DNA from 3 places in the Streptomyces sp. NPDC031554 genome. Region 2 is predicted to be linked to each of the others. Evidence: riboswitches for the same ligand, from Rfam matches in the RefSeq annotation. Region 2 holds a riboswitch; each other region holds the start of a gene.
The links. Region 2 has a riboswitch for cyclic di-AMP ahead of ACZ5FU_RS32105 (M23 family metallopeptidase). Riboswitches for the same ligand answer to the same signal wherever they lie in the genome.

Region 1 (5,873 bases), on a different contig from region 2:
CACGGGATGTACGGCGTGCCCGGGTGGTACGGCTTCCCGGCGACACTGCACTCGCCGTCCGGGTACCACGGGTATCCCGGGTACGCCGCCCACCCGCAGACTTCGCCCCACCCGCACACCGTGCCCCACCCCCAGACCTCGCCCGACCCGTACGCCGCTCAGGACCCGTACGCCCCCTCCACCCCGTACGGGTCCTGAGCGGCGGGAGGGCACGTTCCTCGGGCCGAAGACCCTAGGCGGACGCCTCCGTGAGGCGGGTGAGCTCGGCCTCCGTCAGCTCCAGTTCGGCCAGTGCCAGCAGCGCGGGGAGCTGGTCCGCCGTGCGGGCGGACGCGATCGGGGCGGCGACGGTCGGCCGGGCGGCGAGCCAGGCCAGGGCCACCGTGGCGACCTCGGCGTCGTGGGCACGGGCGATCTCGTCCAGCGCGGTGAGCACCTTCTGGCCCCGCCCGGTCTCCAGGTGGCGGGCGGCACCCTGGGCACGGGCGCTGTCGACCGTCGTACCGGGGCGGTACTTGCCGGTGAGGAAGCCGGACGCCAGCGCGTAGTACGGCACGGCGGCGAGGCCGGACGCGGCGACCAGGTCCTGGAGTTCGCCCTCGTAGGTGTCGCGGGAGACCAGGTTGTAGTGCGGCTGGAGCGCCACGTAGCGGGCGAGGCCCTCGCGGTCGGAGAACTCCAGGGAGGCGCGGAGGCGTCCGGGCGAGATGTTGGAGGCGGCGATGTGCCGCACCTTGCCCGCCCTCACCAGTTCGTCGAGCGCGCCGACGATCTCCTCGACGGGCACCTCGGGCTTGTCGAAGTGGGTGTAGTAGAGGTCGATGCGGTCGGTGCCCAGGCGCCGCAGCGAGGCGTCGGCGGCGGCCTTGATGGTGGCGCCGGACAGCCCCTGGTGGTCGGGGTGCTGGCTCACCTTGGTGGCGATCACGACGTCGTCGCGGTTGCCGCGGGCCTTGACCCACTTGCCGATGAGGGTCTCGGACTCCCCGCCGCGGTTGCCCTCGACCCACGCCGAGTAGGAGTCGGCCGTGTCGACGAAGTTGCCGCCGGCGGCCGTGTAGGCGTCGAGGACGGCGAAGGAGGCCGCCTCGTCCGCGGTCCAGCCGAAGACGTTGCCGCCGAGGGCGAGCGGGAAGACCTCGAGGTCGGAGGAGCCGAGCTTGCGCAGAGAAGTCATGCCTGAAGACAACGCCCCGGCCGGAGGCGCGCATTCCGCACCTCCGGCCGGGGTTCACGAACATCCGGGAAACATCCGGGCGCAGACCTCACCGACCCCCGTGACACCTCCCGGAGGACCTCAGGGGGTGAGCCCCTTGCCCCGGAGCCAGGCGCCCGGGTCGATGCCGCTGCTGCTGCCGCCGGGGTGGACCTCCAGGTGGAGGTGGGCCCCGGTGACGTTGCCGGTGGCGCCGACGCGGCCGATGATGTCGCCGGTGGCGACCTTCTGGCCGACGCTGACGCCGATGGAGGACTGGTGGGCGTACCAGATCTCGGTGCCGTCCTCGAGGGTGAGCACGGTCTTGTACCCGTACGACCCGTCATAGCCGGCCGAGGTGATGGTGCCGCTGTGCACGGCCTTGATGAGCGTGCCGGTGGGGGCGGCGAAGTCGAGGCCGGTGTGGTACCCGGAGGACCAGTAGGCGCCGGCCTGGCCGAAGGTCGAGGTGATCGTGTACGAGGAGGTCGGCAGCGCGTACTGCTTGGCCAGCTCGGCGAGGCGCTCGGCCTCCGCCTTCTTGGCGGCCTCCTCGGCGGCCTTCTTCTTGGCGGCCTCGGCCTTGGCCGCGGCCTCCTTCTCGGCCTTGGCGGCGGCGTCGGCGGCGGCCTTGGCCGCGGCGGCCTCGGCGGCCTCCTGCGCCTTGGTCTCGACCTGGGTCTGCTGCGACTCGGCCTGCGCCATGATCCGGTTGCGCAGTGCCTCTCCGGCGTCGGCGCCGCTGTCGGCGCTGTCGGCGGCGGCGGTCTCGGTGCCGAAGGCGCCGAAGGCGCTGAGCGCGGGCGCCGCCTCCTCGGGGGTGTCGTCGTCCGAGATGAGGGAACCCACCGAGGGGAGGTCCGGCATGGAGATGGAGACCGGCGACTTGCCGGTGTTGGCGCTGGCCATGCCCGCGCCGCCGACGGCGGCTATGACGCCGACGCCGAGAACGGTGGAGCTGCGGGCGAGTCCGCCGCGCTGCTTGGCGACACGGTGCTTGCCCCGCACCGGGCGAACGGAATCCGCGGTGGGGTTCCATTCCTCCCAGGGGCCCTCGTCGCTGCGGTAGGTGCCGTAGCCGAAGGTCTGCTGGCCGGGCACGGCGGGGGCTTCTGGGGCAGGCCGGTTGGACGCCACGCGGGCGCACTCCTTTCCTTCCGTCGCCTACCGGGTTAGCTGACGGGTTCGGAGCGGGAAGGTCTCCTACGCGCGTATACCGGCCGTGACTGTACGGCGGCTTCCGCGTGATTCACCCCAAGTTGGTGGTTCCCCGGTTCCCTCGCGGGATTCGGCGCGTGCGCACGGAGCCGCCTCTGTGACGGCTGGGACGACCGCGCTGCGTTATCGAACGTTAATAGACGCGGGGGCGGGATTCCAAGCCGTTCGACTTGATCAACAACATTCAGGGCCTGGACTTTCGCCCCAGGAGCGGTGAAAAACGGGCGAGTTGACCGTCCGCTCGAAACGTTCAGGAGCCATCGGGATTTTGATGGTGACTCAGATGTTGTGCGCAGGGCTCCGGGGCGTTCACCGTGTGTGACGCGAAAGGCCGGCCGGACGCACCGAGGGCCGGAATCCAGTGATCGGATTCCGGCCCTCGGCCTTGAGTAGCGGGGACAGGATTTGAACCTGCGACCTCTGGGTTATGAGCCCAGCGAGCTACCGAGCTGCTCCACCCCGCGTCGGTGTGACACCAGTCTACGCCATGCGGGGGACGCTCAGAACCACGGCCGGAGCCGCGGCCGGAACCACTGCCGGAACCGGGGCGGACCGACAGGCCCGGCCCAGGGTCCCGCCGGGGAGGAGGCCGGGGCCCGGCCGGGGGCGGGTCAGGGGGTCCGGCGGAGCAGATGGCCGTTGGGTGCCTTCGCCTGCTCCTCGTACTCGGGAAGGACGACGACGTCGGCGCCCGCCGCGGCCAGCAGACCGCTCCCGTCGGCGTCGGTGACGAAGGTGTCCGGCTCCCGCCAGGCCGTCACGACCCGGCGCACGCCCGCGTCGAGGATCAGGCGGGCACAGGGGGCCGGCCGGGAGGAGCGCCGGGCGCAGGGTTCCAGGCTGCTGTAGACGGTCGCGCCGGCCAGCCGGGGGTCGGCGGGGTCGATCCTGGCGAGGGCCGCCTCCTCGGCGTGGACGACGGGATCGCCCGCCTCGCGGGAGTGGCCGCGCGCCAGCTCCGTGCCGTCGGCCGCCACCACGACCGCGCCGACGCTGAACGCGGTCCGCGACGGCGGACAGGCGGCGGCCAGCTCGCAGGCGAGGGCCAGCCAGTGCCGGTCGGCGGCGGCGGGCAGCGGTCCGGCGCCCGGTGCGGTGGGCTCGTACGTCATGAGGACCACGTCCTCGATGCGCCGGGTCCCCACCAGCCGCAGGCGCCCGCCCTGGTAGCCGCCGGGGCCGAACATCCGGGGCGCGTCCGGGTCGCCCACGAACAGGGGGGCCAGGACGAGCTGGAGTTCGTCGGCAAGGCCCTCCTGGAGGAGCTGGGTGTGGATCGCGCCGCCGCCCTCGACCATGAGGCGCCGTACGCCCCGCACGTCGTGGAGGTGTTCCAGCAGCCGGCGCCAGTCGAGGCCGGGGCCCAGCGGGACGACGTCCGTCGCGAGGCCGAGGACGCGGGCGCGGTCCGCGCCGGCGTCGGTCGTGAAGAGGACCTTCTCCCCGCCGGTGTGCCAGAACCGCGCCGCCGGGTCCAGCTCGCCGGTCCCGCTGACCGTGACCTTGAGGGGGTACTCCGGTTTCCCCGCGGCCACCCGGGCGGCACGGCGCACGGGCGAGTTGACCAGCAGGCGCGGGTTGTCGGCGCGGATCGTGCCGGCCCCGACCAGGATGGCGTCGACGGAGGCCCGCACCTCGTCGACCCGGTCGAAGTCGGCCGGGCCGGACAGCAGCAGCCGGTCGGGGCCGGTGTCGTCGAGGTGACCGTCGAGCGAGACGGCGGCGGACAGCAGGACGTACGGGTACGGCATCGGCGCGGGTCTCTCCGGGATCGGGGCGGGATCGGGATCGGGGGCGGGGCCGAGCCGGGGCGGCGGGGACGGGAACCGGCGGCACGGCAACGCTTGGTTCAAGTTTGAAACAAAACTACACTGGGCGCATGACGACTCGCTGGCTCACCCCTGAGGAGCAGCGCGCCTGGCGCGCGTACATCGCCGGATACCTCCTCCTGGAGGACGCGATCGACCGGCAGCTCCAGCAGGAGGCCGGCATGCCCCACGCCTACTACTCCATCCTGGCCCATCTCTCCGAGGCGCCGGAGCGGCGGCTGCGCATGACCGATCTGGCGGAGCACCTGAAAGTCACCCGCAGCAGGCTGACGTACGCCGTGACGCGGCTCGAGAAGGACGGGCTGGTGCGGCGCGAGGACTGCCCCTCGGACAGGCGGGGGAGCGTCGCGGTCCTGACGGACGAGGGCACGGCGGTCCTGGAGAGGGTGGCGCCCGGTCACGTCGAGACCGTGCGCGGCCTGCTCTTCGACCGGCTCACGCCCGCGCAGGTGGGGCAGCTGGAGGAGATCTTCACGCAGGTCGCGCGGGGCCTGCAGGGGGACGGCGGCGAGGCGCCGCCCGAGGATCCGCCGTGGCGCCGGCGCTCCTCGCCCTGCTCCGGGACGCCGTGAGCCGTCCCGCCGCTCCATTGCTTCAAATTTCAAGCATGGGGTAGGGTCACCCACCATGGATCTGCTTCAAATCTGAAGCAGAAGACGCGCACCGCCCCCCGACCCGGAGGACTCGCATGCCCGACACTCCCGCCGCCACCCAGCGCGCCCGCGTCCGGGTACCGCTGCGCTTCCACGACGGCTATGCGGCGGACGCCGAACTGGTCACCTTCGACGGCCTCGTCGACGGCCGGGAGCACGTCGCCGTCGTCCTCGGCGATCCCGGTCCTGTCCCGCTCGTCCGGCTGCACTCCGAGTGCCTGACCGGCGACGTCCTCGGGTCCGCCCGCTGCGACTGCGGCCCGCAGCTGCGCGAGGCGGTCGAGCGCATCGCCGACCGCGGCGGGGTCCTGCTGTACCTGCGCCAGGAGGGCCGCGGCATCGGCCTCTACAACAAGCTCGACGCCTACGCCCTCCAGGACCAGGGCCTCGACACCTACGAGGCGAACACCGCCCTCGGGCTGCCGGAGGACGCCCGGGACTACACCGCCGCCGCCCAGATGCTGGGCGCCCTGGGCGTCACGGAGCTGGACCTGCTGTCCAACAACCCCGACAAGGCCGAGCAGCTCCGCAGCCTGGGCATCGACGTCCACGACCGCGTGCCCACCGGCGTCTTCACCACCCCGCACAACGTGCGTTACCTGCGGGCCAAGGTCCTGACCACCCAGCACACGCTGCCGCTGGCCGACCTGACCGGAATCAGCGCGAGCTGAGACCCGCCCGCCCCTCCTCCGCCGGCTCCTCTCCCGCCGGCCGGCTCCGGCCGAACGGCCCCTCCAGCGCCGCCCACTGGAGCAGCATGATCGTCTTCGCGTCGGCGATCCCGCCGGTGCGGACCAGGGCGAGCGCCTCGGCGAAGGGCAGTTCCACGACCGTGATGTCCTCCCCCTCGTCCGCGAGGCCGGCCCGCCGGACGCCGGGCACCGAGCCGTCGTAGGGGGCGGCGAAGAAGCTCAGGCGTTCGGTGACCGAGCCGGGGCTCATGAAGGCGTCGAAGACGTGCTCGACCTCGCGGACGGT
Region 2 (5,873 bases):
GAACTCCACCGCCGCTCCGCACGCTTGCATACAGTGGCAGGACCGACAGGAAAAATCGGCAGGACCGGCAGGAAAAACGCGGTTTCGACGACCGCGTCCGCGATCGGAAGGACGTACATGCCCATGGGTCACACGGCCACAGCCCAGGCAGGCTCCGGGGGCCTGACAGCGACCGAGCACCGCCTGGCCAACGGCCTGCGCGTGGTGCTCTCCGAGGACCACCTGACCCCCGTGGCGGCGGTGTGCCTCTGGTACGACGTGGGTTCGCGCCACGAAGTCAAGGGGCGCACCGGCCTTGCTCACCTCTTCGAGCACCTGATGTTCCAGGGCTCCGCCCAGGTCAAGGGCAACGGCCACTTCGAGCTGGTCCAGGGCGCGGGCGGCTCGCTCAACGGCACGACCAGCTTCGAGCGCACCAACTACTTCGAGACCATGCCCACCCACCAGCTGGAGCTCGCCCTCTGGCTGGAGGCGGACCGCATGGGCTCGCTGCTGACCGCGCTGGACGACGAGTCCATGGAGAACCAGCGCGACGTCGTCAAGAACGAACGCCGCCAGCGCTACGACAACGTCCCCTACGGCACGGCGTTCGAGAAGCTGACCGCCCTCGCCTACCCCGAGGGCCACCCCTACCACCACACGCCGATCGGCTCGATGGCCGACCTGGACGCGGCGACCCTGGAGGACGCGCGCGCGTTCTTCCGCACGTACTACGCGCCCAACAACGCCGTCCTGTCGGTCGTCGGCGACATCGACCCGGAGCGGACGCTCGCCTGGATCGAGAAGTACTTCGGCTCGATCCCCGCCCACGACGGCAAGCCCGCCCCGCGTGACGGCGCGCTGCCGGACGTCATCGGCGAGCAGCTGCGCGAGGTCGTCGAGGAGGAGGTCCCGGCCCGCGCCCTGATGGCCGCCTACCGTCTGCCGCAGGACGGCACACGCGCGTGCGACGCGGTCGACCTGGCGCTCACCGTGCTCGGCGGCGGCGAGTCCTCCCGCCTCTACAACCGTCTGGTCCGCCGCGACCGCACGGCCGTGGCCGCCGGCTTCGGCCTGCTGCGCCTGGCCGGGGCGCCCTCCCTGGGCTGGCTGGACGTCAAGACGTCCGGTGACGTCGAGGTGCCCGTCATCGAGACGGCCATCGACGAGGAGCTCGCCCGGTTCGCCGAGGAAGGCCCCACGGACGAGGAGATGGAGCGCGCCCAGGCCCAGTTGGAGCGCGAGTGGCTGGACCGTCTCGGCACGGTCGCCGGCCGCGCCGACGAACTGTGCCGTTACGCGGTGCTGTTCGGTGACCCGCAGCTCGCCCTGACCGGCGTCCAGCGCGTGCTGGACGTCACGGCGGAAGAGGTCCGGGACATCGCCCGGGCCCGCCTGCGCCCGGACAACCGCGCCGTACTGGTCTACGAGCCCACCGAGCCCGCCGAGAACACCGCCGACGAGGACGAGAACGAGGAGGCGGCCCAGTGACCGAGCTCGCCGCGATGGACTTCCACCCCCAGCCCCGCGAGGGCGAGGCCAGGCCCTGGGCGTTCCCCGCCCCCGAGCGCGGGACGCTCGACAACGGCCTGACCGTCCTGCACTGCCACCGCCCCGGACAGCAGGTCGTCGCGGTCGAGGTCATCCTCGACGCGCCCCTGGACGCCGAACCGGCCGGCCTCGACGGCGTCGCCACGATCATGGCGCGGGCCTTGTCCGAGGGCACCGACAAGCACTCCGCCGAGGAGTTCGCCGCCGAGCTGGAGCGCTGCGGCGCCACCCTCGACGCGCACGCCGACCACCCCGGCGTCCGCCTCAGCCTGGAGGTCCCGGCCTCCCGCCTGGCCAAGGCCCTCGGTCTCGTGGCCGACGCCCTGCGGGCGCCCGCGTTCGCCGACAGCGAGGTCGAACGCCTCGTCCGCAACCGCCTGGACGAGATCCCGCACGAGCTGGCCAACCCCTCCCGGCGCGCCGCCAAGGAGCTCTCCAAGGAGCTGTTCCCGGCGACCGCGCGCATGTCGCGCCCGCGCCAGGGCACCGCGGAGACCGTCGAGAAGATCGACTCCGCTGCCGTGCGCGCCTTCTACGAGAAGCACGTCCGTCCCGCGACGGCCACCGCCGTGGTCGTCGGCGATCTCACCGGGATCGACCTCGACGCGCTCCTGGGCGACACCCTGGGCGCCTGGACGGGCTCCCCGGCCCAGCCGCGTCCGGTGCCGCCGGTGACCGCCGACGACACCGGGCGGGTCGTCATCGTGGACCGCCCCGGCGCCGTCCAGACGCAGCTGCTGATCGGCCGCGTCGGTGCCGACCGGCACGCGCGCGTGTGGCCCGCGCAGGTGCTCGGCACGTACTGCCTGGGCGGCACCCTCACCTCCCGGCTGGACCGCGTCCTGCGCGAGGAGAAGGGCTACACCTACGGCGTGCGCTCCTTCGGGCAGGTCCTCAGGTCCGCGCCGGACGGCTCGGGTGCCGCGATGCTCGCCATCAGCGGCTCGGTCGACACCCCCAACACCGGTCCCGCGCTGGAGGACCTGTGGAAGGTGCTGCGCACGCTCGCCGAGGGCGGTCTGACCGACGCCGAGCGCGACGTCGCCGTGCAGAACCTCGTCGGAGTGGCGCCCCTGAAGTACGAGACGGCCGCCGCCGTGGCGGGCACGCTGGCCGACCAGGTCGAACAGCACCTGCCGGACGACTACCAGGCCACCCTGTACCGGCAGCTCGCCGCGACCGGCACCGTGGAGGCCACCGCGGCGGTCGTGAGCGCCTTCCCGGTGGACCGCCTGGTGACGGTCCTCGTCGGCGACGCGGCCGCGATCAAGGCTCCGGTCGAGGCCCTCGGCATCGGTGAGGTGAAGGTCGTCCCCGCGGAGTAGGAACGCGGAACCGCGGCCGGTGAGGTCGCGCGGGAGCCCTGGTGCACGGGTGTGTCACCAGGGCTCCTCGATGTCCGAATTGGGGGAAGGCTTCCCGTCTGCCCTGTGGCATGCGCTACAAAAGCCGCTTCCTGTTTGGGGATCGACGGCCGCCGCGTCTAGCTTCGACCGGGCTGTTCGTCAGGCAGTGCGCCGCGTCCGCGGCACCGGACAGTCATCGCCGAGTCCCCGTACGGCGCGAGCCAGGGGAGCCGGGGACCCAACCACACAGTCCCTGGGGTGAATCGGACGCCCGCGCGAGCCGCGAGGGGGTCCGTAGGAGACCTTCCTGCTCCGAACCCGTCAGCTAACCCGGTAGGCGAGAGGGAAGGAAAGGACCGCTCAACTTCATGGCGTCCACTTGCGCCACCGGGAAGCACCGTCGTCCCAGCAGGATGAAGCGCACCACCGCCCGCGCGGCGGGCATCGCGGCGCTCACCACCACCGGTGTCATCGGCACCGTCGCCTCCGGCCCCGCCCTCGCCGCGGAGAAGGCGGTCGAGCAGACCGGCCTCGTCCCGGTCGTCACCATCGGCGACGCGCTCGCCGAGCGGATCGACGACCAGGCCGCCGCGCAGAAGCAGGCCGCCGTGGCGGAGGCCGCGCGCAAGGAGGCCGCCGCCCGGGCCGCGGCGAAGGCCGAGGCGGAGCGCGAGGCCCGGGTCCGCGCCGCCCGCGCGGCCGAGCGCGAGCGCCTGAACGCCTTCGTCCCGCCGATCAGCGCCTCCCACGTCTCCACCGGCTACCGGTCCGGCGGTTCGCTGTGGTCCTCCGGCAGCCACACCGGCATCGACTTCCACGCCGCCAGTGGCACCCCCGTGCACGCGGTGGGCCTCGGCACCGTCGTCGAGGCCGGCTGGGGCGGCGCCTACGGCAACCAGGTCGTGATCCGGATGCACGACGGCACGTACACCCAGTACGCCCACCTGTCGTCCATCGCCGTCTCGGTGGGCCAGAAGGTGGTCCCGGGACAGCGCATCGCCCTGTCCGGCGCCACCGGCAACGTCACCGGCCCGCACCTGCACTTCGAGGTCCGCACCGGCGTGGAGTACGGCTCGGACATCGATCCGGCCGCCTACCTCCGCAAGCACGGCGTGAACATCTGACGACGTACGGCGACAGATCGTACGGCCCCGGCCCGCACGGCCGGGGCTTTCGTCGTTTCCGATCCCCCGCCGTCCAAAAAATATCCCTGGATTCCGGCCCGCCATCGGAAATTCCCGCTGATTGCAATAGAGTCACGGAGCACACGTCAATCGTCGACGTTTCACGGGGATTAAGGCGGAGGTCGGTCATGCGTATTCCGGCGCACTCGGTGTGCACGGCCATCCGGGACGACATCGTCGCGGGTGTCTACGAGCGCGGCGGCCGCCTCACCGAGGAACTCCTCGCGCGCCGCTACGGCGTCTCGCGCGTCCCCGTCCGGGAGGCGCTGCGCACGCTGGAGGCGGAGGGCTTCGTCGTGACGCGGCGGCACGCGGGCGCGTGCGTCGCCGAACCGACCGAGCAGGAGGCCGCCGACCTGCTGGAGATGCGCATGCTCCTGGAGCCGCTCGGCGCCGCCCGGGCCGCCCAACGGCGCACCGAGGCGCACCTCAAGGTGCTGCGCGGCCTCGTCCGGCTGGGGCAGGAGCGCGCCAGGCGCGGCAGCAGCGAGGACCTGCGCTCCCTGGGGGGCTGGTTCCACGAGACCCTCGCGCAGGCCTCCGGCAGCCACGCCCTCACCTCGACGCTCACCCAGCTGCGCCACAAGATCTCCTGGATGTACACGGTGGACGCGCCGGCCGCCCCGGTGGAGTCGTGGGCCGAACACGGCGCGATCGTGGACGCGGTGGCGCGCGGCGACGGAGAGCGCGCGCGGACGGTGACGGCGCTGCACGCCGAGCGCTCGGCCTCCGCGCACCGGCTGCGCTTTCCGGGAGGGGACCGCCAGGACCGTGTGAGGACTTCGCAACACGTCGTCAACATGTCCGGCCTCCGGAATTAACACGAGGGCCGTATACAAAGAAGGTAATTCGGCGGAGAGGCATTTCCGCTGCCTTTTTCCGGCCCGCCCCCGTATTCACGATGGTGCGCCCTTCGCGTGCCCGTCGAATGTTCTCGGGGTGCCCTTCGCGGGTTCCGTGGAATATCCGCCACGCGCATCCGGCGTTTTCCGCCGGGCCCGCCGTGTCCCAAAAACGGCGGAGCCGCGCCGGCCCGGATCGGGCGACGCGGCTCCTGCCCGCTGCGCGCGGCAGCCGGCTCAGACGGTCTCGGGGAGCTCCTCGAGACCCTCGGCGACCAGCTTGGCCAGACGGTCCAGGGCGGCGTCGGCGCCCTCGGCCCCGGAAGCGAGGACGATCTCCTCGCCGCCCTGGGCGCCCAGGCCGAGAACGGCCAGCATGGACGCCGCGTTGACGGGGTTGCCGTCGGCCTTGGCGATCGTCACCGGGATGCCTGTGGCCGTGGCGGCCCGGACGAAGATGGAAGCGGGGCGGGCGTGAAGGCCCTCGGCCCAGCCGACGTTGACGCGGCGCTCAGCCATGTGATGCTGCCCTTCGGTGTTCAGGTTGTCTAGACCAGTGTTCCACACGTGAAGCGTGTGAGGGAGCGGGCTGTGCGCCCCTCCCGGTGTGGGTGCCGGATCGCGGCCTCGATCCGGCAGCCGTCCTTCCACAGACTGCCTCGCGCCGTTGTCGTACGCGAGCCGTACTCTGGGCCCCATGCAGAGCGCGTCGGACCGCCACGAGTACCCCGCCCACTGGGAAGCCGACGTGGTGCTGCGCGACGGCGGCACCGCGCGCATCCGCCCCATCACCGTCGATGACGCCGAGCGCCTGGTCAGCTTCTACGAGCAGGTGTCGGACGAGTCGAAGTACTACCGCTTCTTCGCGCCCTACCCGCGACTGTCCGCGAAGGACGTCCACCGCTTCACGCACCACGACTTCGTGGACCGGGTGGGACTCGCGGCCACGGTCGGCGGCGAGTTCATCGCCA
Region 3 (5,873 bases), on a different contig from region 2:
CGACCGCCTCGTCGGTACGCCCGCCGGTGACCGGGGCCGCGCGGGGACGGCCCCGGCCGCCGGGGGAGCGGACGTACGGCCGCACGGTGCGGCTGACGCGCCCGGCGACGTCCGCACGGGGGAGCGGAGCGCCGCCGGACTCTCGGCGGTGGTGTCCGGCTGCCGCCCCTGGTCCGGGCGGCGGTGGGAAGCCGGTCACCTGGGGGAGGACGCTAGGCCCGTTCGTGCCGGTCCGGTGACGCGATGTACGGAAGTGACAGGAGCGGACCGCCGGGTGACCGGACCTGCCCGTACCGCCGGTCCCCGGTCGTCGACTTCACGCGGTGGGCCGACCGATGCGGCGAATCCCGGGCGCCCCGAAGCGGCACGCTGCTATGCGGCGCACACCCGCGGGTGGGGGCGGTGGGTGCGGGCCGGTGTCGGGAGGCGTCCGGCCCGGTGGCTAGCATCCGGCCTCATGGACGTACTCATCCACCTCTTCGTCGGCCTGCACATCGTCGGCATCGCCGCGCTGCTCGGCGGTTTCCTCACCCAGATGAAGGCGATGGGGCAGGGCACGGCCCGCTTCGTCCCCGCGATGCTGCACGGTGCCGCGACGATGCTGGTCACCGGCGTGATCCTGGTCGGCCTCAACCAGGCGGACGACCAGGAGGTGAACAACGTCAAGATCGGTGTGAAGCTGGCCCTGCTGATCGTGATCCTCGGCCTGGTCTACGTGAAGCGGGACGAGGAGCGGGTGGAGAAGCCCCTGTTCGGCCTCGTCGGCCTGCTGACCGTGGCCAACGTCTTCATCGCGGTGCTCTGGACCTGAGCCACGCCCGCCCGTCCGCGACCGCCCCCGCGGCGACGGCCGACCACGCCGCCACCGCGGCCCACAGCAGCACCTCCCCGGCGACCTCCAGCCACGGCACGCCGTCGGCGGCGGCGACCGACAGCGTCACCGCCGCCGTCATCCCCATCGGGAACACCGTCGCCCAGCGGCGCACGTCGCGGCGCGTCCGCGGCCACCGCACCTCCGCGGCGAGCAGCACGGCGTACCCGGCCAGGGCGAGCACGAGCAGCGCGACGGTCACCGTGCGCAGGACGCCGCGGTCGTCGTCGTTCCACAGGTACAGGCCGCCGTCCTCGGCCGTCAGGAGCGTCGACCCGGCCAGCGCCGAGACGGCGAGCGCCCCGACCGACACCCAGTGGTCCCCGTGGCCCTCCCGCACCTGCCGCGGATCGAAGCGGGCCAGCGCGAGGCCGTACAGGACGAGACCGAGCCAGAACGGCACCAGCGCCAGGTGCGCCGGCCAGGCCACCGACTCGGCCCGCGCCAGACTCGCCGCGAGCACCGCGAGCCCCTGGGTCGCCACACAGCACAGGAACACCGATCCGGGCATGCGCGGGCCCCAGCGCCGTACGACGTCCACCATGAGGACCGGCCACAGCACCGCGGCCAGGGCCAGCAGCGCCCAGGCGAGGACGGACCGGTCGGCCGCGCTGAGCCGGGTGCCGAGGACGGTGGTGGCCGACACGGCCATGAGCGCCGCCGGCGTGCCCGCCTCGGCCCGCCACCGCTCGCGCTCGTGCACCAGCCGCAGGACGAAGTCCGCCGCCAGCGCCAGCCAGGCCGCGCAGGCCAGCGCCAGGGTGACGTCGGACAGGAGGCCGTACCCCGTCTGACGCAGGCCGACCGACAGGATGCCGGTCGCCGTCACGGCGGCCCCGGCCGCCGGTGGACGCGCGGCCCACCAGGCGCGGAGGGGAGAGATGCGGGGCATGCCGCCGATGCTAGTGCCGCGACAGGCGACGTCCGCCCCGTCGCGACGCCCGGCACGCACTCTCGCCGCACCGGCCGAAGACCCGGGTACGTCCCGTACGAGGGACTCCGGCCGACACGCCGAGAGCACGCACCGGACGCCGCTCCTTCACGGGCGAACGTCGCCCGCCACGGCACTGGGGAGCGCGCGGCGGCTTCCCCCGGCGCACGCGCGCGGGGGCGGCGAGAAACGCGCGGGCGCAGGACACCCGGCCGCCGCCCGCACGGGTGCCCCCGCCCGCACGGGCGCCGCACGCCCGCGCGGGCGGTGTTCCGTCAGGCCGGGCGCACCACGCTGTGGATCGACGACTCCCCGTCGTAGTAGATCGACTCCTCGCGCACGTACGCGCCGGGCTTCGGGGCGTGGATCATCATGCCGTTGCCTATGTAGATGCCGACATGGGTGACGTCGGCGTAGAAGAAGACCAGGTCACCGGGTTGCGCGGCGGAGAGGGAGACCGTCGTGCCGGCGTTCACCTGGTCGTAGGTGACGCGCGGCAGGGAGACGCCGGCGGCCTTCCAGGCGGCCTGGGTGAGGCCGGAGCAGTCGTAGGAGTCCGGACCGGTCGCACCCCACACGTACGGCTTGCCGATCTGCGCGCGGGCGAACGCCAGCGCCTTCCCGGCCTTGGTGGCGTACGAGGAATCCGTGGAGGGGGACGGAGACGCCGAGGACGTCGAGGGCGACGAGGGCGTCGACGTGCCGGTGCCCGCCGGGTCCGACGCGCCGGCGCTCTCCTGCCGCGCGGCCGCCTGCTCCGCCTGCTGTTCGGCCAGCTCGGCGGCCTTGCGGGCGGCCTCCTGCCGCTTCTGCTCCTCGATCTTCGCCAGCCGCGCCTTCTCCTCGGCCGTCAGCTGCGACAGCAGCGCGCGGGCGGAGCCGAGCTTCTTCTGGACGGTGGCCTTGGCGGTCTTCAGGTCGTCCTGCGAGTCGGTGAGCGTCTGAAGGCTCCGGGAGGCCTCCTCGCGCTTCTTCATCGTCTCCGCCTGGTCGGCGAAGTAGTCGTCGACCGCGACCTTCTGGCGGTCGGTCACCCGGCCCATCAGCTGCGTCTGGTCGAAGTAGTCCTGCGGGGAGTCCGCGAGCAGGAAGGTCGCCGTGTCGGGGGCGGTGGCGCCGGTGCGGTACTGGGCGGCGGCGTAGGCCCCCAGCTCCGCGCGCGCGTCGTTGAGCTTCTGGGCGCGCTGCGCGACGTCGTCGAGGAGGGTGTCGACCTTCTTGCGCTGCTTGCCGGTCTTCTCCTTGGCGGCGTTGTACTTCTCGGTGGCCGTCTCCGCCTGGCGGTAGAGGTCGTCGACCTTCTTCTCGACCTCCTCCAGGCTCGGCCTGTCGTCGGCGGAGGGGGCGGCGGTGGCCGTCTGCGAGAGCAGGGCCACCGAGGTGAGGGCGGCGGTGGCGAGGGCGGGCGTGCGGATGCCTGCCATGCGCGTGCTCGCGGGACGCGGCTTGCGGTGCTGCGACGCCAAGGGAGGCGACTCCTTCCATGCTCCGCCTACCGGGTTAGCTGTCGGGTTCGGGCGGATGCGTGGAAGGGTTGCCCTACGGCTCGCCTCCCGCGGGAGTGAGCCGATTCACCCCAAGGTCTCGGTGGGTCCCCGGCTCCGGTCGCCGCGGGGCGCACCGGACTCGGCGGAGGCCGCACGGCCCGGCGAGGTTCGCCGGAGGGGGTCGAGCGGCCTGCCCGGCACGGTAGCCAACCGGTGTGCCCCCTGTGAAGGTTGGTGGGTGATATGCCCGATACATTTTCGTGACCTCGGGAAGGTTTGCCGCCCGGCGTCACCGACGGTGCCGGGGGCGCCCCGTTCGGTGAGGGGCGGGGGATGTTTCCCGGACGGCTTCGGGCTGTCGGTGCGGCGGCCTAGACTCGGAGAGCGATGAGCAGCCTCTTTGACGACAGCTTCCTGGCGGACCTCCAGGCCCCCCGCGGCCACCACGAGGAACCCCCGCCGCCGCCCGAGGACGATCACCTTCCGGAGCCGGTCCCGGACGATCTGTTCGGCGGGAAGTTCGACGTGCCGCCGGACCGGGACACCCACTACCGCGACGGCGCCCCCCGCCCCCCGGTCGACGCGGCGGCGCTCCTGGAGGGGCTCAACGACAACCAGCGCGCGGCCGTCGTCCACTCAGGCACCCCGCTGCTCATCGTCGCCGGCGCCGGCTCGGGCAAGACGCGCGTGCTGACCCACCGCATCGCCCACCTCCTCGCCGAGCGGCACGTCCACCCGGGCCAGATCCTCGCGATCACCTTCACCAACAAGGCCGCGGGCGAGATGAAGGAGCGCGTCGAGCAGCTCGTCGGCCCGCGGGCGAACGCGATGTGGGTGATGACCTTCCACAGCGCGTGCGTGCGCATCCTGCGCCGCGAGAGCAAGCGGCTCGGCTTCACCTCGTCGTTCTCGATCTACGACGCCGCCGACTCCAAGCGCCTGATGGCCCTGGTCTGCCGCGACCTCGACCTCGATCCCAAGCGCTTCCCGCCCAAGTCCTTCAGCGCGAAGATCAGCAACCTGAAGAACGAGCTGATCGACGAGGAGGACTTCGCCGCCCGGGCGGCCGACGGCTTCGAGAAGACCCTCGCGCAGGCCTACGCCATGTACCAGTCGCGGCTGCGCGAGGCGAACGCCCTCGACTTCGACGACCTGATCATGACGACGGTCAACCTGCTGCGCGCCTTCCCCGACGTCGCCGAGCACTACCGCCGTCGCTTCCGGCACGTCCTCGTCGACGAGTACCAGGACACCAACCACGCCCAGTACGCCCTGGTCAGGGAGCTCGTCGGCTCCGTCGAGCACCCGGCGGACGCGCCGCGGGGCGCGGACGACCTGCCGCCCGCCGAGCTGTGCGTCGTGGGCGACGCCGACCAGTCGATCTACGCCTTCCGCGGGGCGACCATCCGCAACATCCTCCAGTTCGAGGAGGACTACCCGGACGCCACCACGATCCTGCTGGAGCAGAACTACCGCTCCACCCAGACGATCCTCACCGCCGCCAACGCCGTCATCGAGCGCAACGAGTCCCGCCGCCCCAAGAACCTGTGGACCAACGCGGGCGAGGGCGCGCGCATCACCGGCTACGTCGCCGACACCGAGCACGACGAGGCACAGTTCGTCGCCGACGAGATAGACCGCCTCACGGACGCGGGCAAGGCCAAGGCCGGCGACGTCGCCCTCTTCTACCGGACCAACGCGCAGTCCCGCGTCTTCGAGGAGGTCTTCATCCGCGTCGGCCTGCCCTACAAGGTCGTCGGCGGTGTCCGCTTCTACGAGCGCAAGGAGGTCCGGGACGTCCTGGCCTACCTGCGCGTCCTCGCCAACCCCGAGGACTCGGTCCCGCTGCGCCGCATCCTCAACGTGCCCAAGCGCGGCATCGGCGAGCGCGCCGAGGCGATGATCGACGCCCTCTCCCAGCGCGAGAGGATCAGCTTCCCGCAGGCCCTCAAGCGCGTCGACGAGGCCTACGGCATGGCCGCGCGCTCCACGAACGCCGTCAAGCGGTTCAACACGCTGATGGAGGAGCTGCGCACGGTCGTCGAGTCGGGCGCGGGACCGGCGACCGTCCTGGAGGCCGTGCTCGAACGCACCGGCTATCTGGCCGAGTTGCAGGCCTCCACCGACCCGCAGGACGAGACCCGCATCGAGAACCTGCAGGAACTCGCCGCCGTGGCGCTGGAGTTCGAGCAGGAGTCCGGCGAGGGCGAGGCGACCGGCTCGCTCTCCGACTTCCTGGAGCGGGTCGCGCTGGTCGCCGACTCCGACCAGATCCCGGACGAGGGCGAGGACGGTTCGGGTGTCATCACGCTCATGACCCTCCACACCGCCAAGGGCCTGGAGTTCCCGGTGGTCTTCCTCACCGGCATGGAGGACGGCGTGTTCCCGCACATGCGCGCCCTCGGCCAGACCAAGGAGCTGGAGGAGGAGCGCCGCCTGGCCTACGTCGGCATCACCCGCGCGCGGGAGCGGCTCTACCTGACGCGCTCGGCGCTGCGCAGCGCCTGGGGGCAGCCGTCGTACAACCCGCCCTCGCGGTTCCTGGAGGAGATCCCGGCCGCGCACGTGGACTGGAAGCGGACGG

Region 1: it holds a riboswitch for cyclic di-AMP, as region 2 does, so the genes downstream of both, ACZ5FU_RS11890 (M23 family metallopeptidase) here and ACZ5FU_RS32105 (M23 family metallopeptidase) in region 2, are expected to answer to the same signal.
Region 3: it holds a riboswitch for cyclic di-AMP, as region 2 does, so the genes downstream of both, ACZ5FU_RS04100 (C40 family peptidase) here and ACZ5FU_RS32105 (M23 family metallopeptidase) in region 2, are expected to answer to the same signal.

What each region holds. Positions count from the first base shown of each region.
Region 1 covers NZ_JBVIKX010000003.1:710,098-715,970, reverse strand. The annotation lists gene ACZ5FU_RS11900 (PrsW family intramembrane metalloprotease) at 1-198, shown strand, start outside; gene ACZ5FU_RS11895 (aldo/keto reductase) at 233-1,177, opposite strand; gene ACZ5FU_RS11890 (M23 family metallopeptidase) at 1,298-2,332, opposite strand; cyclic di-AMP (ydaO/yuaA leader) riboswitch at 2,342-2,499, opposite strand; tRNA gene ACZ5FU_RS11885 (tRNA-Met) at 2,804-2,877, opposite strand; gene ACZ5FU_RS11880 (dihydrofolate reductase family protein) at 3,025-4,164, opposite strand; gene ACZ5FU_RS11875 (MarR family winged helix-turn-helix transcriptional regulator) at 4,293-4,814, shown strand; gene ACZ5FU_RS11870 (GTP cyclohydrolase II) at 4,931-5,566, shown strand; gene ACZ5FU_RS11865 (NUDIX domain-containing protein) at 5,553-5,873, opposite strand, start outside.
Region 2 covers NZ_JBVIKX010000017.1:110,641-116,513, forward strand. The annotation lists gene ACZ5FU_RS32095 (M16 family metallopeptidase) at 118-1,470, shown strand; gene ACZ5FU_RS32100 (M16 family metallopeptidase) at 1,467-2,855, shown strand; cyclic di-AMP (ydaO/yuaA leader) riboswitch at 3,064-3,231, shown strand; gene ACZ5FU_RS32105 (M23 family metallopeptidase) at 3,245-4,000, shown strand; gene ACZ5FU_RS32110 (GntR family transcriptional regulator) at 4,189-4,881, shown strand; gene ACZ5FU_RS32115 (HPr family phosphocarrier protein) at 5,140-5,421, opposite strand; gene ACZ5FU_RS32120 (bifunctional acetate--CoA ligase family protein/GNAT family N-acetyltransferase) at 5,600-5,873, shown strand, end outside.
Region 3 covers NZ_JBVIKX010000001.1:938,434-944,306, reverse strand. The annotation lists gene ACZ5FU_RS04110 (hypothetical protein) at 458-811, shown strand; gene ACZ5FU_RS04105 (tellurite resistance/C4-dicarboxylate transporter family protein) at 789-1,763, opposite strand; gene ACZ5FU_RS04100 (C40 family peptidase) at 2,078-3,226, opposite strand; cyclic di-AMP (ydaO/yuaA leader) riboswitch at 3,277-3,444, opposite strand; gene pcrA (DNA helicase PcrA) at 3,677-5,873, shown strand, end outside.